One region of the Vibrio sp. ABH4_348 genome, then DNA from elsewhere that is predicted to be linked to it. Evidence: riboswitches for the same ligand, from Rfam matches in the RefSeq annotation. Region 1 holds a riboswitch; the other holds the start of a gene.
What was found. A riboswitch is a leader RNA that binds a small molecule or an ion and turns the genes downstream of it on or off. The one in region 1 is predicted to bind thiamine pyrophosphate.
Positions count from the first base shown of each region.

Region 2: linked by a shared signal. The riboswitch ahead of thiD (bifunctional hydroxymethylpyrimidine kinase/phosphomethylpyrimidine kinase) and the one ahead of thiB (thiamine ABC transporter substrate binding subunit) in region 1 are both predicted to bind thiamine pyrophosphate.

Region 1 is NZ_JBSWVW010000001.1:124,814-135,819, reverse strand. It holds gene pmbA (metalloprotease PmbA) at 1-585, opposite strand, end outside; gene yjgA (ribosome biogenesis factor YjgA) at 702-1,223, shown strand; gene thiQ (thiamine ABC transporter ATP-binding protein) at 1,227-1,955, opposite strand; gene thiP (thiamine/thiamine pyrophosphate ABC transporter permease) at 1,960-3,588, opposite strand; gene thiB (thiamine ABC transporter substrate binding subunit) at 3,604-4,590, opposite strand; TPP riboswitch at 4,638-4,748, opposite strand; gene ACXAFJ_RS00650 (flavin prenyltransferase UbiX) at 4,785-5,411, opposite strand; gene mpl (UDP-N-acetylmuramate:L-alanyl-gamma-D-glutamyl-meso-diaminopimelate ligase) at 5,408-6,784, opposite strand; gene fbp (class 1 fructose-bisphosphatase) at 7,073-8,089, shown strand; gene ppa (inorganic diphosphatase) at 8,228-8,755, shown strand; gene ACXAFJ_RS00630 (hypothetical protein) at 9,108-9,620, shown strand; gene tamB (autotransporter assembly complex protein TamB) at 9,669-11,006, opposite strand, start outside.
Region 2 is NZ_JBSWVW010000002.1:515,304-526,309, forward strand. It holds gene ACXAFJ_RS16085 (DUF4097 family beta strand repeat-containing protein) at 379-1,020, shown strand; gene ACXAFJ_RS16090 (hypothetical protein) at 1,072-1,425, shown strand; gene ACXAFJ_RS16095 (putative quinol monooxygenase) at 1,449-1,730, opposite strand; gene ACXAFJ_RS16100 (GNAT family N-acetyltransferase) at 1,785-2,246, opposite strand; gene tenA (thiaminase II) at 2,403-3,068, opposite strand; gene ACXAFJ_RS16110 (ABC transporter substrate-binding protein) at 3,078-4,025, opposite strand; partial or broken gene ACXAFJ_RS16115 (ABC transporter permease) at 4,042-4,728, opposite strand; gene ACXAFJ_RS16120 (ABC transporter ATP-binding protein) at 4,832-5,596, opposite strand; gene thiD (bifunctional hydroxymethylpyrimidine kinase/phosphomethylpyrimidine kinase) at 5,589-6,422, opposite strand; TPP riboswitch at 6,508-6,607, opposite strand; gene tnpA (IS200/IS605 family transposase) at 6,831-7,277, opposite strand; gene ACXAFJ_RS16135 (HDOD domain-containing protein) at 7,602-8,432, shown strand; gene ACXAFJ_RS16140 (PhoX family protein) at 8,514-10,394, opposite strand; gene ACXAFJ_RS16145 (NAD(P)/FAD-dependent oxidoreductase) at 10,928-11,006, opposite strand, start outside.

The sequences.
Region 1 (11,006 bases):
ATTCTCACCTAAGCCAATAACACTGCAGCTCAAGCTGTGTCGACTTGACGCATAACTCGCTAACAAGCCATGACTGTTTCCGTACACTTTGACACCATAGTGGCTGTCATAGCTCGCGCCATCACTTTGTTTGATCTTATCACTGTAAGCCAATGCAGTTTGTTCAGCCTCAATGGCGTATTGCGCCGCTTTGTCTGGATCAGGTACATCGGGATGAAATAGGTCGAGATCTGGAATGTCCTGAACCATCAGCTCTTTTGGAGCCGGGCCAGCATAAGGGTCTTCGGACGTATAGTTAGCAATGTCTAACGCGGCTTCAACCGTTTTCTGAATCGCCAAATCACTTAAATCTGATGTCGATGCGCTACCTTTTTTACCGTTTCGGTAAACGGTAATTCCGAGTGCTCCGTCGCTGTTAAACTCAACGTTTTCCACTTCACAGTTGCGGCTTGATACACTCAAACCAGTAGACTTAGTAATCGCGACTTCAGCGGCTTGCGATTTGCTATTTGCCAACTCAAGCGCTTTGGCAACGGCATTTTCAAGCTGCACCGTTTGCTCTTTGACTTGTTGTTTTACGTCCATATCTATTTCATCACCTAGAATGTATAGAATTAGGATAACAAGATTTTCGCCATCTCCCCACGATTCTTGTTAAAATGCGGAAAATTCAATGAAACACAGTGATCAGGCTAAAACAAATGGCTCGTAAGAATCAAAAGGCTCCTTGGGAGCCTGAAGAAGAAATCATTTGGGTCAGTAAAACCGAAATGAAACGCGACATGGAAGAGTTGCAAAAAATCGGTGAAGAGTTAGTGGCACTTAAGCCAGGTGTGTTGGAAAAGATTCCACTTGATGAAGATCTTTACGATGCAATCAAAGACGCTCAGCGTTTCAAAAATGAAGCAAAGCGTCGCCAGCTTCAGTACATTGGTAAATTAATGCGTAGCGTTGACCACGAACCAATCCAAGCCGCTTTGGACAAGATTCGTAACAAACACTCACAGGCTACGGCCCATCTTCACAAGTTAGAAGCGTTGCGCGACAAGATTGTCGATCAAGGTGATGCAGCAATTAACGATGTGCTTGAAGAATACCCTGAGGCAGACCGACAGCGTCTTCGTCAACTGGCTAGACAAGCGGCCAAAGAGAAAAAAGCCAACAAACCAGCCAAAGCTTATCGCGAGATCTTTCAATATTTGAGAGAGCTCAGCGAAGCCTAGCTTTCAACAGTTCGATGGTTCGACAGTTCGACGGTTGCCCGCTTTCACAAATTGAGCCACCGTCGGATTACTGTGATCTTCTGTAAGTGACTCAATCGCACCTGACGCGAGTATTTTGCCCTGCTCAATGAAGCGGAATTCATCTGTGATTGCTAGTGCATCTTGGACAAAATGAGTAATCATCAATACAGTGACACCATGTTCCTTTGCCAGTTTAGCGACTAGGCTTAGCATTTCATTTCTCAATACAGGATCCAGAGCTGAAAACGGTTCGTCCATCAGCCATACTGGTTTTCTTTGAACTAAACATCGCGCCAGCGCGGCTCGCTGCTTCTGACCACCGGATAGTTCAGTTGGCAAACGCTCCATCAAATCCCCCAAGCCAACCTGCTGCGCGGCAAGTGCTACTTCAGCCCATTCACTGGAACTCAGCTTCAACTTAGGGCTTATACCCAATCCAACATTGTCTTTGACCGTCAGGTGATCAAACAAATTGTGTTCTTGAAACAAAATGGAAAACGGTCGTTGATGAGGTTGTAGAGATAACAATGACTTGCCATCAAACGTAAAATCGCCATGAGTTGGCGACAAGAAGCCACCTAGTAACGCAAAAAATGTCGACTTCCCTGCCCCGCTGTTACCCAAGATCGAGACCAGCTTTCCCTGCTCGATTTGAGTATCAAAACAAAAGGTTTCTTGTTGATAGCGATAAGTTAGCTGCTCGATATTCAATACTTTATCCCTTGCGACCAGTCACAGAACGAGTGTGTTTTAAGCCATTGGCACCTGAAAAACACAGAAAGCTCAGTAGTAATAATACGGTGGCGACCACGGCCGCTTCATTCATTCGATAACTTCCCATCCATTGAAACAATAGCCAAGGCAATGTCATCAGTTCTTGGCTACCGAACAACGCGATGGCGCTTAAATCTCCCAGAGCCATCATGAAGCAAATTGCACCGGTATGAGTAATCGCACTGGCTAACACAGGCCAATCGACCAGTATTATCCGATTCCAGCCCCTCAAATTTAGACTTCTACTCAGTTGGTGATATTGCTGCTCGACTTGATACATAGGCTGACCAAGCGTTTTTATGGCATACGGTAAAGCCATCAAAGCATTGACGACTAAAACAATGCCCCACGCCCATTCAAAAACCAAGCCTAAATTTCGCAACACCAGAAAAGCACCTGTGCTAATCACTAGACCCGGTGTTACCAAAATGATGCTACCAATCAGCTCTATGCCATCTGCTTTTTTATTGTTTGCATAAAAACGCCAATGTCTCGAGGTCATCAGGATTGAGAATGACATCAGCAAAGCCAATGAAGCAGCCCCGATCGCAATCCCCAATGACGTGACTAAAGCACGAATAAATAACGGGTCGAGCAACACCTGTAGAGTTTTATCATTGATGCCTTCACTCAAGGTCCAAACTAAAGGCGGTACGACAAACAACACTGAACAAAAAATAATGACAGTGTCGAGACAACGAGTGCTCCGTGAATCGACATAGGGTTTGACGCCAAGTACTGGTCCGTTCCGTTGATCTGATTGGCTGTAGGTAAAACGTTTTTGACTAGAGAAAAGACGAATAGCGAGAATAAAAACCACGCACAATAGCATCTGCCATATGGCTAACACCGCCCCCATCGTCAGATCAAAATCAAACTTAATGGCTTGAAATACCGCTAATTCAATCGTTGTGGCGCCGGGGCCTCCGCCTAAAGCCATTACGGCAGCGAAGCTGGTGAAACACAGCATAAAGACTAAACCCGCGATGTTAGGCAGCGATTGTCGAATACGCGGCCAATCTACCAGTTTGAATTTATACCACGGGGAAAACCCCAAGTGTGCGGAAAGCAAGTTTTGTTCAGTGGGTACATGAGTTAGCGTTTTGGTTAACAAGCTTGCGGCATACGGCAGGTTGAAAAACACATGGGCAAGCAAAATACCATTTAGACCATAAATTGAGTACTCCACATCAGGAAACAGTGCCTTCACCCAATTGAGCACAATCCCGTTGTTACCATACAAAGCCAACAGGCCAAACACACCCACCAACACGGGCATAACTAACGTCATGCTAAAGAGTTTGAGTAGTAACGCTTTACCCAAAAATTGACGGCGAGCCAAAGCACCGGCGAGTGGAATCGCCAGTCCTATACTCAGGATCGTCGACAAAATCGCTTGGTTTAAGCTGAATACGGTGATTCTCAGATAATAGCTATCTTGCCAAAGTAGTCGAATACCAGAAACGTCTGCATAGTTCAGCAGACTGAATAGACTGGCAAAAATAAAGGCCGCGATAAGCATCGCGACCCCTATTCCAATTTTAGGTGTTCCGCGTAGCAAAATACCCACTGATCCTCGAATCAATTACTTCGCGGCTGCGCTGCGCCACTCGCGAATCCAAGCTTGACGATTTTCGGCAATTTCTTCCGGCGTAAAACGCAGTGCTTTTTCTGGTACATTCAGAGTTTCAAAGCCTTGAGGTAATTCAATCCCCGTGACTGGATACATCCAGTTTCCTGTTGGGATAACCGATTGGAAATCGTCGCTGACGACAAATTGCAAAAACTCATCCGCCAAAGTTTGTTGATTGGAGCTTGCTACCTTAGCCGCAACTTCAACTTGAGTGTAATGACCTTCAGCAAAGTCAGCGCTGGCATATCTTGAGTCTTCCTCGGCAATGAGATGATAAGCAGGAGATGTAGTGTAAGACAGAACCAGATCAGATTCGCCTTTCAAAAACAGAGAATACGCCTCTGACCAACCTTTGGTCACCGTTACTGTCTTTTGGGCGAGTTGCTGCCAAGCTTTACCCGCCTTGTCGCCATAAACACTCTTCATCCACAACATCAACCCTTGTCCCGGAACGGAAGTCCGAGGATCTTGGTAGATAACTTTAAGGTCATCACGCTGCTCTACCAGCTCCTTCAAGCTCTTTGGTGGGTTGGTGACGGTTTCGGTGTTGTAGACAAAGGCGAAATAGCCGTAGTCAAACGGTACAAACACTTCATCCTTCCAGCCGCCCGGCAAAGTCACTTTGCTGGTATCCACTTGATGGTTGGCAAGTAAGCCTGTTTCCAACGCTTCGGCCATTAAGTTGTCATCAAGTCCAAGAACCACGTCTGCTTTGGTCGATTTACCTTCCAGCTTCAGGCGATTCAGGATAGAGACGCCATCATCTAACGCAACAAAGTTCAAATCACAATCGCACTGCGCTTCGAATCGCTTTTCAATTTCCGGACCTGGTCCCCAATCAGACGTGAACGAGCTGTAGGTGTATACATTCAGACTCGGGGTAGCGGCAAAAACTGAGCCACTCATTAGCATGGCGGCGGTTAACAAAGAATATTTCACAAGAATCACTCCAAGTATTTGGAGGCATAGGTGAGGCTGAAAACGCTATTTTCGAAAGTCTCAATCCCTACGCCAGTATTATCTGGTTCAGGTCAGCGGGTTCTGGAATGATTTTTCATCCATTCCAATCTCAGCAAATCGCTCCCCGTTGAGTTAGCAGTAATTGTAACTGCCCAATGTCATTTTGAGTAGTATTACTGCGCGCGCTGGTCATACCCCCAGCGAGGTACCAGTTGTTGCTCAACGCGCAAGTGGTCAAGAATTCTAGCCACCATAAAGTCAACAAGATCATCAATGGTCTTCGGATTGTGATAAAAACCCGGTGCCGCAGGCATAATAGTGACCCCTAGCTGAGAGAGCTTGTGCATATTCTCAAGGTGAAGGGTCGAAAATGGCGTTTCTCGCACGACCAATAACAGTTGCCCACGTTCTTTTAAAACCACATCCGCTGCACGTTCAATAAGATTGTCTGACATGCCATTAGCAATCGCCGCTAGGCTTCCCGCTGAGCATGGGCATACAACCATTTTTCTCGGTGCCGCCGAACCAGATGCAACGGGAGAGAACCAATCTTCTTTACCACTTACCACCAGCTGTCCGGGTTGGGCTTGATAACGCTCAGCCAGTATTTGCTGCGTTTTTTCAGGACTACTTGGCAGTTTCAAACCATGCTCTGTCGCCATAACGACACGGGCGGCGGAGGAAATCAGCAGATAGACCTGATGATTGGCTGCCAACAATTGCTCAAGTAGTCGAAGGCCATAAGGGGCACCAGACGCGCCGGTGAAGGCTAAGGTAATGGGTTCGTTATATGTGCTCATACTTGCTCTAAGTGCTGCAACGCGGCAAGCAGTTTGTTGTGTATTCCACCAAAGCCGCCGTTGCTCATGATTACCACGTGATCACCCGCTGCTATTTCATGTAACAGCGCATCGAGAAGGGTTTGAGTGGTGGAGTGAACACTCGCCTTTTGACGACACGCCTTAGCAATAGGATCGAGGGTCCAATCAATATTGTCAGGTTGAAACAAGAATACCACATCAGCTTTCGACAAACTGGCTGCCAGCTTATCATTGTGGACACCGCGCTTCATTGTCGCACTGCGAGGTTCTAGCACGGCAATTATTCTTTGTTTACCGACCTTGTTACGCAAACCTGACAAGGTCAGTTCAATGGCTGTGGGGTGATGAGCAAAATCATCGTAAATACTGACACCAGAAACTCTGCCTTTCAGCTCTAACCTGCGCTTGGTATTAACAAATGTCTGAAGGGATTGGCAGGCGTATTTCGGCTCAACTCCAACATGGCGTGCCGCCGCGATCGCCATAAGCGCATTGCTTACATTGTGATCACCAATCAAATCCCAAGTGACATCCCCGACATGCTTACCCTGTAAATAAACTGAAAAACTTGAACCATCGGCTGCTAATTTTTCCGTTCGCCAATTGGAGGAATCATCCAACCCATTACTTGCCGTTTCTATTTCGCTCCAACAACCACGTTGAATTACATCTAAAACCGCGGAATCTTGTGCCGGGATCAACACTTTGCCAATACCAGGCACCGTGCGAACCAAATGATGGAACTGACGCTTGATAGCTTCAAGATCATCGAAAATGTCTGCATGATCGAACTCTAAGTTGTTAATGACTAAGGTCTTGGGATGGTAGTGAACAAACTTAGAACGTTTGTCGAAAAAAGCACTGTCATATTCGTCCGCTTCGACTACAAAAAATACACCATCACCCAATTGCGCAGACACGCCGAAGTTACCGAGAACCCCGCCGACTAAAAACCCGGGTTGGTAACCGCAGTCTTGTAAAATCCACGCTAACATACTGGATGTGGTGGTTTTGCCATGGGTTCCTGAGACCGCCAACACCCAGCGATCTTTTAGTAGAAAATCGTGTAACCATTGCGGCCCAGATGTGTAATTAAGGTTGTGATTAAGAACGTATTCCACACAAGGGTTGCCGCGGCTCATCGCATTGCCAACAACCACAAGATCGGGTTCTGGGCTCAATTGCGAAACATCAAAACCTTCTATAATTTCAATATCTTGAGATTCCAACAATGTACTCATCGGTGGATAGACATTGCTATCGCTACCCGTCACTTTATGACCGAGTTGCCTTGCTAAAATGGCTGCGCCTCCCATAAAAGTACCGCAGATCCCCAAGATATGAATATGCATATTCCAACCTATTTTTTATGTCATGACGTTCATTATGCGCGCCAGTGTTATGAATGCGAGACTTGTCTTCATGCATTGCTCACAAGACCTCATTTTCACAACAAAAACGCCATTTCCCCGATGATGCAATACACTGTAATTCATAAGTGAAAAATGCGATACCAAACAGTTACTTCAGTACCATTAAAAAGATTCTGCACCTAAACTTCTGACAGAGCTTGGTAAAAGCCAATCTTCCAAAACTACAACTACTATTTGAAGCCAATTAATCCATAGGAAATACTCGACATGTCTGGAATGCGCACATTAGGCGAATTCATTGTAGAAAAACAAACCGATTTCCCTCATGCCAGTGGCGACTTATCGTCATTACTCTCTTCAATTCGGCTAGCCGCGAAAATTGTAAACCGAGAAATCAATAAAGCAGGTCTAGCCGATATTACTGGCGCAGTCGGTACTGAAAACGTTCAAGGCGAAGAACAACAAAAGCTCGACGTTTATGCCAATGACAAGTTTAAGGCTGCACTGGAAGCTCGAGATCAAGTATGTGGAGTAGCCAGTGAAGAAGAAGACGAAGCGGTCGCTTTCAATAAAGAACTGAATAAAAACGCCAAATACGTGGTTTTAATGGATCCTCTTGATGGTTCCTCCAATATTGATGTTAACGTTTCGGTCGGCACTATTTTCTCCATCTACCGCCGCGTTTCTCCCATCGGCACACCGGCAACCGAAGAAGATTTTCTGCAACCTGGTCATCAGCAAGTCGCGGCAGGCTATGTTATCTATGGTTCGTCAACGATGTTGGTGTACACCACAGGCAAAGGCGTCAACGGCTTCACTTACGATCCTTCTCTCGGCACCTTCATTCTCTCTCATGAAAATATGACAATTCCTAAAAATGGAAAAATCTACTCCATTAACGAAGGCAACTACGTTCGTTTTCCTCAAGGTGTGAAGAAATACATTAAATACTGCCAAGAGAACGTTCCTGAAGACGGTCGTCCCTATACCTCGCGTTATATTGGTTCACTAGTAGCCGACTTTCACCGCAATTTGCTTAAAGGTGGCATCTACTTATACCCGAGTACACAAAGCCACCCGCAAGGAAAGCTGCGCCTATTGTACGAATGCAATCCAATGGCATTTCTGATTGAACAAGCTGGCGGCTTAGCATCAGACGGTGTAAATCGAATCATGGATCTAAAACCCACCGAGCTTCATCAACGAGTACCGTTTTTTGTTGGCTCCGAAAGTATGGTGAATAAGGTAGAAGAGCATTTGGAAATTTATGGAGAAGCTCCATAAATAGCAATTGCATTGCAATTTCAGTAAGGAATTGCGGATTTTTGCGAGAATTAGACCAAATGCCAGTTTACAGGGGTGTACCTTTGCCGCTAAAGTTTGCGGTTGAAATTTACGCCCTATTCTATAAAGGACCCATTGATGAGCTTAAACAATGTACCTGCAGGTAAGTCACTTCCAGATGATATCTATGTTGTGATCGAAATTCCTGCGAATGCAGATCCAATCAAATACGAAGTAGACAAAGACTCTGGTGCTGTGTTTGTAGACCGCTTCATGTCTGCTCCTATGTTCTACCCATGTAACTACGGTTACGTAAATCACACTTTGTCTCTTGATGGCGACCCAGTAGATGTGTTGGTTCCAACCCCACACCCTCTAGCACCGGGTTCAGTAATCCGCTGTCGTCCAGTCGGCGTACTAAAAATGACTGACGAGTCTGGTGAAGACGCAAAAGTTGTCGCTGTACCTCACACTAAGCTAACCAAAGAGTACGATCACATACAAGATGTGAACGACCTGCCTGAGCTACTAAAAGCACAGATCACTCACTTCTTTGAGCGTTACAAAGAACTTGAGTCAGGCAAGTGGGTTAAAGTTGACGGTTGGGCTGATGTTGAAGCAGCACGTCAAGAAATCCTAAGCTCTTACGAGCGTGCTCAGAAGTAATTTCTGAAACTATTTGAAAAAGCCAGCGCAAGCTGGCTTTTTTATTGTCTGTTGACTGCCTACTGCCTAACCCAAATACTCTATTTCTCAATAGAGCCTCGACTTCACATTCTTCCAACACCTACCCCCTACAACAAATTTCTGTGACTTTTGCCCCTCAGTAATGAAAGAAGTTACACACAAAAGTATGAGTTAGGCCGACACACAACACGAGTATTGGTATTAATCGCCATCTCATAATTTACAGCAGATATTGGATTGATAAGGTTCTGTGGCACACGGATTGATAGGTTTTTCATTAATGTGGCCTGGTTGTTCATCCAAAATTCACTGAATCGATTGGGAGACCATCATGAAAAAACTCGCACCACTTTGTGCATCACTAGTTATGTTGAGCGCTTTTAATACCCATGCTGACGCAATTTCCAAGGAAGAGGTCGTAGAGGCTCAAATTGGCTGGGGAGAGGGAATCGTAAAAATTGGCCGCTCTGACACACCAAGAGAAGAAGCGATTAAACACTTGGAGCAGTTTTATGCATTCGGCCAAAGTCCTGTTTTGTTCAAGCCTACCTTAGCGTCTGTTGATCAATTTCGCGGAACCAAAAGTGAGGCATTGTCTTACTTTATTGGGCAGGATTTAAAAGAAGACAAAGGGTTTGCTTTAGCGCCATATACAAAGGTGCGCTGGGAGAACGAGGGCATCATTACTAACGGCAACTATGCCATGGCGATGGGTAATTACTTTTTTACCAAAACAACGGGTGAAGAAGTCAAAGTCGAATATTCATTTGGATACATCAAAGATGAAAGTGGAGAGTTGAAGATCAACTTGCATCATTCATCTTTACCATTTAATCCAAACTAGACTTGTTCAAATACAAACAACAGATTGAGTAGGTCATTAGGTAAGGGCCTACTCGATCTCAAAGTGGTACAGAAGATCAACCGCGCTATCTAAACCAGATACGGCTTGAATATACAGATCTTGCATTAACTGATAACGCACCGTGAACTCACCAACAGAATCGAAAATGCCGACGCCATACTTCACCTGTAAACCAGGCATCACATAACCACTCACTGTCACCTGCGAGCTATCGCCTGAGCCAGCCGTATCCAATTTTAGATCTTGCACACCAAATGCCTCACCAAGTTGCCCCACCAACTTACCGCTTTTTGCTAGGCTCAATCCAATTAGCGCGGTGGTCATACCGCCACCTTTTGATGATGCATCTAAGTTTTGGCCGCGCAGTAGATACGACAAGGCATTGGCCTGTGGCATCGCTGGTTCAGAGAAGATAGTCATTTGTGGATCGTCGGCAAGTCCAGTGACTGCAACCCCAGCAATCACACCATCTTGAGTATTGTCTGGATTGCGAATGGCTTTAATATCCACAAAAGGCTGGTCCACAGGACCATTCATCAAGACTTTACCGTCTTTGATCAGCAAGTCTTGACCAAATGAACGATATTCTCCATTTACGATATTGACCTCACCGGTTACGAACGGCGCTTGATCGCGCCGAGCAACATTGAGCTTACCGCGCAGATCACCTTCTAAACCAAACGCAAAGACTTTAAAGTCGTCGCCAATATTGATATTCACATTAGTTTGTACGTCAAATGGAATAGGCGCTTGTTCCGCAACTGGCGTTAAGGTTTCATCTAGAATCACCTGATCACGAGACACTTTCACTGCTGATTCAGGAAGTTCTTCAACCACAATTCTGCCCCAAGGCAAAGAGATGTCCCCAGCTATAGTTGCCGTTCCCGGTACCACATCAATTGACATATCTGGTACCACCTTCATTTTGACTAGTGGCGGCATTTTAACTTGCAGCTCTTCGGCAAAAACTCTCGCTGTGGTTCGCCAGTTATTGATGTCTTGCCAATCGGCTTTGCCATCCACTTCTAATAAACCGTCTGGTGTTTGAATGTTGGCATCGAGGCTCGCCTTATAGCCAGTAAATTCAATCGCGATCTCACCGGAGTCAATATCAATGGGCGTTATTTCGCCTTTCACTTGAATATCTTTTGCCACCAAGTCACCAGTGACTTTTGGATGGTCAACACTGCCAGATAGCTTGACATTCAAGTTCAGCAAAGACGCCAGCTCACTGTATTCATTGAGCAAGGGAGCTAAAAAACCTAAATGGATATCTTCGGTTTGCAAATGCGCGTCAAGTTGCTTGTTTTCGGTTGTGACATCGGGAATTTTAAGCGCAGCTTTGATATCGCCATTATCAATCAC
Region 2 (11,006 bases), on a different contig from region 1:
CCAGTCCGTTGTTTAAAAACACTAACCAAAGAATGCAGTTCGACATTGAATCTTCATCTGTCTTACTTGGGCAAGTCATTCAAAGTAAATACAAAAAACGACGCCACACCTAGAGAAATAGTGAATAAAAAACCAATTATTGGTCAGTTTCACCACCCTAATTGATGAATCCAAACTTTCAGTTTATAAAACTTGTGAAGAAACAAAGCTAACTCATTGTTATTTATGAACTTAAATTTATTTATCAGCTTTATCAATTAATGGCACAACGGTTGCTCTTATATGAACACCTAACGCGAGTGGTACGTCTCGCATTCATGGCGGCTTCAGTTGGCTAACCTATCAAAAGCTTTGCCAATACAAAAACAAGGATTTCACATGTTGAAGAAAACAAAACTAGTTATGGCTCTTGGCGCGATTTTGGCTGTCGCAGGTTGTTCGGTCCATATTGATACCTCGAATAATGGCAAAGATGCCTCTCAAGTGTTTGGTGGAATAGATGTCGCCAGCCACAACACCACCGGGAACTTAAGCACAGTCAATGGTGGTATTGACCTCAGTGATCACGTGACGGCAGAAGACGTTGTCACAGTTAATGGCGGTATCGAGCTAGGTAGCCATGTGAAGGTGGATGAACTCACCACAGTCAATGGCCAAATCAAAGGTGGAGACCACAATTTTGTTGATGGCGATATTACTACCGTTAATGGCGATATACGTTTCGGAGAAGGATTGGACGTAACGGACAGTATCGAATCAGTAAACGGCAATATTATTGTTAAAGACGCTAACGTCAAAGGCGATATTGCCAACGTAAACGGTGATATCAAGATCAGAGGCGAAAGCATCATTCACGGTGATATCGAGCTTAAAGACGACAACGACAATGACCGATTTGGCAAAGATACTTTGTTTATTAGTCGAGAGACCAAAGTATTGGGCAAAATCATCATTGAACGAGACATCGATCTTGAAATAGAGAATCCAGAGCTTAACGCGAAAATCGTGTACAAAAACTAGGATTTCAGCGCCTCAATGCGAGGCGCTGCTTTTTTGCAGGACGCACAACTCATGCTCATCTTCCAGGCAAACAAGGACTTAATTAGTCAGATAGAGTTTTACGCCGTCCATTGGACAGCTGGAATATCGGGTTGGTTGGATCTAGCAGCCTACCAAGTCGGTTTATTCGTCTTTTATATTTTATTGGTACCGAGTGTGATTTATGGATCGGCGCTGATGTTTAGATCGAAACAGAAGCTATGGTTTTGCACGCTCGCCTCAGCCACCTATATCTGCTTAATGGTGTACTTGTTTGTCGCATCTAGTGTGGCTGAAGTGCGTCTGTTTTCACTGATTGAAATCTTTGTCACCTTTATCGTGGTGTTAAACATTCAACAGTTAATTGATCAAGCAAGTCATGAGTAACTTACTTAAAGAGTGACCATGGGTTAACTGACTGTATGAATGGTATAATGCCGCTCTACATTTTTGGTCACCATACCCCATTCCGAATTTTTCACCCGCTGTTGATGCAGCTCGAAAGCTTGCTCAGATTCAAACAACTCACTAACCGAAAAAACAGTAGGCTGTTGAGGATTCTGAACCACCTCAAATTTCAAACAGCCTGCTTCTTGACGCGTTAACTCAATGTGTCGAGGAAGATGCTCTAAAACAATGTTCAATTCTTCAATTGGTACCACTATTTGGCCCACTAGGCTAACACGAGACATTTTGCTTCCTTTACTTTCAGCTACTTGCTTTATGGCTACTTACTTTATGGATACTTACTGTATGGATAGTCTATACACCCAATTCGGTTTTCCTGATGGGTCAAACGCTTTGCAGTAGCGTCTCCAGCCCAGATTTTCATACAAAGTCTCATGCTCCGTGGCCAAATACAATTTTGACAAGCCCATATTCCGACATACGTCCACCGCGTGGGTCGACATGAGTGTTGTGAGTTTATTTCCGCGATGTTCAGGTTCAATAAAGACGCAGGCAAACCAAGGCGTTAAATCATGACGACTCACAAAATCATTGGCGATCAAAGCATAACAACCGGCTATGTGCTCGCCTTTCATCAGTAAATAGAATTGAGGTATCTGACGTCCATCATCACTTGAATGCTGAATCGCGTCGAGATAAAACCGATAGTTGTAGCGTGTGCCCCACTTGTCGTGGAAGTATTGGCTCGCCCCCACTAGTCCCTTGGCATAGCGATGCACATTAACCAATTGATAGTCCATGCTCAACCTATTGATAGAAGTCTCCCCTAACCAACAATTTACTCCTTTGGCCACCTCGCTTACATTGATCTAATCCGCTTGTGTTTTAAAGATACAAAAAAGCCAGCAATCCATACTGGCTAAATTGCTGGCTTATATTTTACTAAAAGACGTTGTCTAGGCTTTTACATCCAAGCCTTGCTGCCAAAATGCAACTTCCATACGCGTTGCGGTAGTAAACTCATGTACCAGAGTTTGGCCGCGTGTCGATTCGATGTCGATTTCCGCTAGCAGCTTGTTGAAGTGTTCAGCACCTTGGGCAACGCCAGTCTGGAACTCTTCGCCACCATACAACTGAATCCAACTCGCGTAAGGATTACCTTCAATCTTGGTGTTAGGGTCGTTTAGCAACGCTTTACCAATTTCAGCATATCCGATAGAACAAGGCGCAAGAGCAGCGTGAAGATCAATCAAATCTCCCGTCATACCCGCATCAAGTACATAACGAGTGTAAGCCACCGTACCGAAATCTTCCGGTTCAGCTTCAAGCTCTTGTTCACTGATACCCCACTGCTGACAAAGGTCAATGTGATGCGCAATTTCATGTTCCAATAGTGCTTGCACCATAGGTACTGGGTTACGCATATCTGCTAAAGTACGCGCTTTATAAATCGCCAACGCGTAAGCGCGAGCGTATTGCTTCAAAAACAAAAAGTCTTGTTTTAGGTAATGCAAAAAGCAGTCATGTGGCAGTGAACCGTCGGCAATCCCCTGAACAAACTCGTGCTGGGTGTAGGCTTGCCAATCAGCTTTACAAGATTCAATCAGTTGTTGGTAGTTCATTACTAACTCCTAGAATTGTGCAACGTAGTCTTGCGCTTTAGGCAAAGATTCAATCAGGTCCTTGTCGTACATGAACTGTGCGTAAGCATCGTAGCGCTCTAGGCTAACGGCGGATGGACGCAGTGCGAAGCGAGTTAGCGTGTCACGCCATGCACGACGGTTTAGCTCGTTGTCCAACGTGTCTGGTGAGTACGCCATAAACTGCTCCCAAGCTAAGTTAGGGTTGTTGACGATGTAAGTCGTTGCAAGCTCAAGTGCTTTGTTGAAAGAAGCCAGTGCTTCTTTGTTGTGGTTTTCTGCGTGAGCAACAAACACTAGCTCATCAAATGCCGGTACGCCATTTTCTTCTGGGAAGAAAACATTGGCTTCGTGGCCTTCAATGTTTAGCTGGTTAACTTCAAAGTTACGGTAGCCGCCCCAAATCGCGTCAACTTTGCCAGACGCCAAAGAAGAAGACAGTGCCCAACCTACATTGATGATTTCAACATCGCTAAACTTCAAGCCGTGAGTTTCTAGCATGGTACCGACGTTTGCTTCTTCGTTACCCGCGATAGCGATACCCACTTTTTTGCCCTTTAGGTCAGCAATATTTTGTACTTTGCCGTCTTTTAGTGACATCAATGTATTCAGTGGTGTTGCAATTAGCGTTGCCGAACGAATCAATGGAAGGCCCGCTGACACATCAATAGTTAGGTTTGGTTGGTAAGTAATCGCTAAGTCTACTTTGCCTGCCGCTACTAGCTTTGGTGGTGTGCTTGGGTCAGCAGGTTCTTGAATGTTTACCTCAAGCCCCTGCGCTTCAAAGTAGCCACGTTGTTTAGCAATTACGATAGGACCGTGGTTAGGGTTAACAAACCAGTCCAACATCAGGTCAAGTTCTTGTTTTTCTGCTTGCACTGACGATGCAAAAAATGAGGCTAAAAGTGCAACGGCACCAAATATTTTTTTAGTTTTCACAGTTTTTCCTTTTGATTTACTGTTCCCAAGGGATAAGTTTTTTTAGTAAATAGTCAGTCGCAAAATACAGTGCAACCGCCATTAAAGAGAGAATAAAAAGCGCGGCAAACATCTCGTCGATAATCATCCGAGCATTGGCTTGCAGCATCAAATAGCCCAGACCTTCACTGGATCCGACCCACTCACCGACGACTGCACCTATTGGGGCGACCACAACCGCAACTCTAAGCCCTGAGGCCAATGACGGCATAGCCGCCGGTAGCTGAACATGGCGCAACATTTGCCACTTGCTTGCACCCATGGTTTGCGCCAAATCTAAGAAGCCTTTGGGAGTATTTCTTAGGCCGTCGTAACAACAGGTGGTTACCGGGAAGAAAATGATGATCGCTGCCATCACTACTTTCGAAGCAACGCCGTAGCCTAGCCACAACATCAAAAGTGGTGCGATGGCAAAAACGGGAATCGCTTGGCTTGCGATCAATAGGGGCAATAGCCAGCGTTTTACTGGTTTAAACAACAGCATTTGCAGCGCAAAAAATAAGCCGACGCTAAGGCCGAGTGCGAGCCCAAGCAGCACCTCTTGCGCGGTCACCCACGCATGGCGCATTAACACATCAAATCGTGCAACCAGCCTGTCAAAAACCTCAAATGGGCTTGGCAAGATATACCGAGGGAGTTCAAACACCCACACCACACCTTGCCAGATAGAAATTAGGATGAGCACAGTCACCAAAAAACGAAAAACAGAGCCTGAGCCACTCTCTTTGGTTTTCAAGTTTAAGGTTCGGTTTTGAATTTGAGTCAGCTCAGACATGGTCCGCCTCCAACTCCTCGATAATGCTTTGCTGGAGAGTGGCACACTCTGCATCCAAATCCCTTGGCACAGCGGTAACAGGGACCGTTAACTTTCTTGCCTGTGCAGGATGTCCTTGTAAGACGTATAACGAAGAAGCCAATCGCACGGCTTCTTGTGGATCATGAGTGATTAGCACGACGGTTTTGTCCACCAGCAACTGACAGGCGAGCGTTTGCAGTTTATGACGATTAACCGCATCCAACGCGGAAAATGGTTCGTCCATTAGAACCAAGGGCTTATCTTGAATTAAAGTTCTAGCCAGAGCCACTCGTTGACGCATACCACCAGAGAGGGTTTGTGGTAGAGAGTCTTTAACTTGTTCCAATCCAACTTGTTGCAACAACTCGTTTGCCCGCGCTCGATACGCTTGGTGATCAATTTTGGATTCAAACCTAGCGGCCAAGCATACATTGTCGAGCACACTTAACCACGGATACAACAAATCTTGCTGAGCCATGTAAGCAATCGAGTCCGATAATCGGCCGGAGCTAAGCTCATTATCTAAGTGCAGTTCACCGGAAAATGTCACTTTGTTATCCAGCAAACCAGCCAAATAGCGCAAAAGTGTGGTTTTGCCGCCTCCGCTGCGCCCGAGGATACAAGTCCAATTGCCGCGAGAAACCGACAAATCGAGCCCAGACAGAACAAGAGAATCTGAGTCTTTATAACCTAGATTAGCACCGCGAAAGCTCAGTGCTAGATCAGCGTTAGACATAAGTGTGGCCTAGAAAAAAGTGGTTTACTGGACCGTGCCCATTGCCCACTTTTAGCTCATCGGCATGAGCAATAGCCTGCGAAATATAGGTTTTACCTAGTTGCACAGATTTTTCTAGCGAATGGCCTTGAGCGAGATAAGAAGCGATAGCCGATGACAAAGTACAACCTGTGCCATGAGTATTATTTGTCTCGATACGTTTGGCGGATAGACACTCAACATGGGTTGGGAAAATCAGTAAATCATTACTGTTCTCGTCATCAGTTAGGTGACCACCTTTCAACAAAATGGTATCTACATCTAATGCTCGTAGATCGGCAATCATGGCGTCCATATCTTCTTGTGTTTTGGGAACAGGACGGCCTATCAACGCGGCACCTTCAGGTAAGTTAGGGGTAATTATGGTCGCCAGAGGCAAAAGCTCAGACTTAAGGGTTTCAATCGCTGATTGCTCCAACAGTAAATCGCCGCTGGTTGCTACCATCACGGGGTCAACAACCAAAAACTGAGGCTGGTACTGACGAATCTTTTTTGCCACCGCACGAATGATGTTCGAATCAGCCAGCATTCCAACCTTAACGGCTTTAATTTTTAGATCGGAAAAAACGGCGTCAAGCTGGCTTTCTACGTGCTCTATGGGAATGGCGTGAATTGCAGACACACCTTGCGTATTTTGAGACGTGATGGCAGTAATGGCGGAAGCTGCGTAACTACCAGTGGCCGACATTGCTTTGATATCAGCTTGAATTCCAGCACCACCACCACTATCTGAACCAGCAATGGTTAGGGCAATGGGTGTATCAACGACAGAGTTAGCATTGGTCATAACATCTCCTAGTGGTACTACGTAGGAGAGCCATTACAACGTGAAGCACACTGAGATACTGCAAAGATATCTGAGCACACTTAATGGTGAACGGTTCATAGTTCCCTACGTCAGTTTTAACTGAATCAGGTTCAACGGGTCTCAATAACGATCTCAGCTCTTAACGAGCACCCCGACTATTGACAAAAATCATACCAGTTATTGGGATTGGATGTCAGCGTTATTTTGACTCATTGACGGTGTAAATTGGTTAGCGAGGCTATCACTGACACAAAAATCGGTATCGAACTTAAGCTCATCCCACTTTTGAACGGTCAGTGTTTGCAAGCAACCAATCTAATCTCAACCTGTAAAAATCCACCTGCATAGCAGGTGGCTTTGAAAGGCCCCCTAAAAGGGGGCTCACTGTTAGTTTTCTAACCCTAAACGCATTTGACGCTCTTCTTCTTCCTTTCCAACACGATCTTGGTGCCGGACATACCTGCGTATAATTTCCTCGTTCATCCCTACCGAATCAACGAAGTAGCCTCTTTGCCAGAATTTGTTACCCCATAATTTCTTCTTTCTTAAATACGGAAATTTGTTAAACATGCGAATCGCGGTTCGTCCTTTTACAAAGCCCATATATGTCGAAACACTTAAACTAGGTGGCAATCTCACGACAAGGTGTACATGGTCTACTTGAACATTCAACTCTACAACCTTACAGTTCTTCATGTTGCTGTAGATGTAGATACTGCGGTAAAGCTCTTTACCTAAATTTCCTTTCAAGATTTTCAGGCGGTATTTGGGTGTCCAGACTATGTGGTACTGGCACCTGTAATAAACGTGTGAAGCGGATTCATATCTGCTCATGTTCTTTATTTCCTTAATTTGCTGGTTACAAACGAGGACATCTTGAACATGAGCGTTCTTCGGGCATAGCCCAAAGGAACGATCACCACCTTCTAAAGAAGGTGGTTTAAGATTAGAAAACAAATAATGCAATCAATTGCATTTCAATCAAAGATTTGCATCGCGCTTTGTATCAAATGAAATTCCTGACCTATAGTTAGTGAGGTGACATCTCTTGCAAAAAAATTGCTCACATCAAATGAGCCCATTGACAGTATGTGACTGGTAACAAAAGCCAAATCTAGAGATGACTCCACTGGCTTAACTTAGGAAAGGAGACTCCATATGGGTCAATCTGCGTTGATTTCTCGCCTCAATGAATTACCTCGAATCCAAAAAGTGCTACAAGAACTGTTAGAAATGGTGAACCAAGATGAAGTCGATTTTGGCGAACTCGCGGACAAAATCGCCATGGATCAAATCCTAAGTGCTCGCTTGCTACGCATGGCTAATTCTGCCCACTTCGGCGGTAACAAAACCACATCATCGGTGAATGATGCCTTAGTCCGAGTAGGCACAGGTCCAGTAAGAACCTTGGTTGTCGCTTCCGTCCTTTCAAGTGCGTTTCCAAAGATTAAAACCTTGGACATGGACCAATATTGGGAAGACACGTTTGAGGTCGCAGTGATATCCAGCAAGTTAGGTGCTGAATCAGGGCTTGATCCCAATGAAGTCTTTACCGCCGGCGTGCTGCATAACATAGGTGACCTGATGATTCACACCTTAGTTCCAGAAGATGCAGTTAAGATTATGGAGCGTGTTAAGAACGGTGAAGATCCGATTGCCGTTCAAGAAGAGATGCTGGATGTATCTGGCCCCACTTTAGGTGCCAAACTCGCCAAATCGTGGAAGTTCCCTGATGATATGGTGGATGCCATTGAGCACTATCACGATCCACGTGAAGCCGATGTATCACCTAAACTCGCGGCTACCATACATTTTGCGAGAGAAATTCACAGCGATTGGGATACGTTAGATTCTGATCAGGCCAAAGCTACCTATCTTGCTGATCATCCTGATTCTCGACTGCTCCATATTTCATCGTTGTTTGCAGGGACGATAGACAAGTTCAGAGGGAATGGCAGAGAGCTCGCGGCGCAAATGAGCGCGGCTTAACCAGCAATCAAAAATCAGGATTAGAGCAAACTAAAAAAAGGCGCACTATGCGCCTTTTTAATTGGTATCTACCAATGATGATTAAGACCCGATCACGCCACCATCGTCTTTGGTCACCATGACAATCGCAGAGCGAGGTTTGCTATCACCACCATCAGGGAAATGAGACGGAGCGCCGCGCTCACCTGGGTGCTGAATGCCAACAAACATGGTTTTTTGATCTTCAGAAAAGGCAAGGCCTGTAATTTCACAAGCGATTGGACCGGTCATGAAGCGTCGTATTTCTCCGCTCATCGGATCGGCACACAGCATCTGATTATTGCCTTGACCGGCGAAGTTGCCCTCGTTGGAATAGTTGCCATCTGTTTGAATCCACAGACGACCAGCTTTATCAAAGCCAATGCCATCAGGACTGTTAAACATATTGTCTTTGTTAATATTGGTGCTACCTGCGTACATGGTTCCTTGATGAACTTCTGGGTTACCTGCAATCAAATATAAATCCCAATCAAAATCTGATTTAGTATGATCGCCCTGTGCTGGAGTCCAACGAATGATCTGTCCGTAGTGGTTCTCGGCTCGCGGGTTAGGCCCACCAACCGGTTGATTGTCTTTTTTGCCACGGTGTTTGTTGTTGGTCAGGGTACAGAAGACATGCTGATTATCTGGGTGTACTGCGACCCATTCCGGTCGATCCATGGTCGTAGCACCGACTTGAGTAGCGGCTTTACGTGCAAAGATCATGACTTCGGCTTGGTCGTTGAAACCGTTTTCTTTGGTTAAGCCATTTTTGCCATAAGTCAGCTCAAGCCATTCACCTTTACCTTTCAACTCACCATCTTCAATTTCGAATTTGGCTACGTACAAGGTGCCTTCTTCTAGCAAGTCTCGATTTGCTTGATTATTGCCTGGCTGATAGCGGTTCTTCGATACGAACTTGTAGAGATGTTCACCGCGCTCGTCATCGCCAAGGTACACCACCACATGGCCATCTTCATTAATCAAAAGCGCTGCGTTTTCGTGCTTAAATCGACCTAATGCCGTGCGCTTAAGCGGGGTGGACGTCGGGTCATTTGGATCAATTTCAACAACCCAGCCAAAGCGATGGGGCTCATTAGGATGTTTTGATACATCAAAACGTTCATCGTGCTTATGCCAGTTGTATCGCCCCTCTAGCTTGGCTTTTACCCCATAACGCGCGTAATTATCACTAAGCTCAACGTCTTGGCTGGTACCAAAATAGCCGTGGAAATTTTCTTCACAGGTTAGATAAGTTCCCCATGGCGTTTCACCGTTGGCACAGTTGTTAAACGTACCTAGCGGTTTCATGCCCTCTGGGTCCATTTTGGTTTTCAGTAACTCGTGGCCAGCAGCCGGACCCGTCAACATCATCTCAGTATTAGCGGTAATGCGGCGGTTTCTTTCCCCCGAGCGGTCAATCTTCCAACCATTGCTATCTTTGACCAATTCAACCACAGTAACACCGTGGGCGTTTTGTGCTTTTAGCACATCATCCGCCGTCAGCTTTTCACCTTTGTGGTCAAATAGGTATTCGTAATTGGTGTATTCGTTGTTCACCGCCAATACTGCGCGATTTTTACCAATCGGAAATACACTCATACCGTCGGTATTGTCACCAAATTGCTGCCCTTGAGCAGCCGCATTCTGCGTTCCGCTTTGGTCAAAATCAGGTGCGTTGACGAAGATAGGGTCTCCCCATGCCATCAAGGTGTCGACTTTGTAACCTTTAGGCACAATTACTGCATCTTTTGTCGATGCTGGTACCGGCTCAAAGTTGAGCAAAGATGAAGAACTCATCGCGGCAACGGCTTTGGCAACCGGGTTTAAGGTGAGAAACGCGCCAGCGCCTGCCACGGCGGTACCAGATAGAAAGGTACGTCGTGATAGCTGTGCGTTGATCATCTGACTAAATTTTGACTCTTGGTCGTTAGGCTGGCTCATCATTAACTCCACATAGGATTATCGTTATTTGTGGGCTCAGATTAGTCGGCTGACGTGACATTAGGGTTAACTTTATGTTGCTGAAATATTGGCGTTAAATGACATTTTTTGGTCAAAAACTGGCAAACACTGGATTTGCGATTAGAATCACTCTATGAAACTAATCTTCCATGAAATTGTCATACAAAAGTGATGTTCATCGTGATATAGATGTTGTCCGCAACAGAATTTTGACACAGAAACGTCGAAGTCAGTTTGTTTAGATCCTATCAACAATAACAAGAGGGATTGCATTATGAAGAAAACACGAAAAGCCCAGCTGCATCGGGTTCGCATTCAATATTGGAAAGAATGCAATAAAGAAGCAGAAAAGAAGCCGAACTAAGGCGAATAAAGTAATAGGTAGCTGGTGCTACCACCCGTTAAAAAGCTGACTACGGTCAGCTTTTTTGATCAAAAAAATGGGCCCAAGGACAGGCCCAAAAGAGAACGACAGGAGTTTAAATCTTTAGCTGTTTTACTTGGTCGACATTTTATTTTGTGGACATTCGATATAACCAATCTGCTAAAAAAGACAAGCTCATAGTTTTTGTCCCCAGCACCAACTGCTGA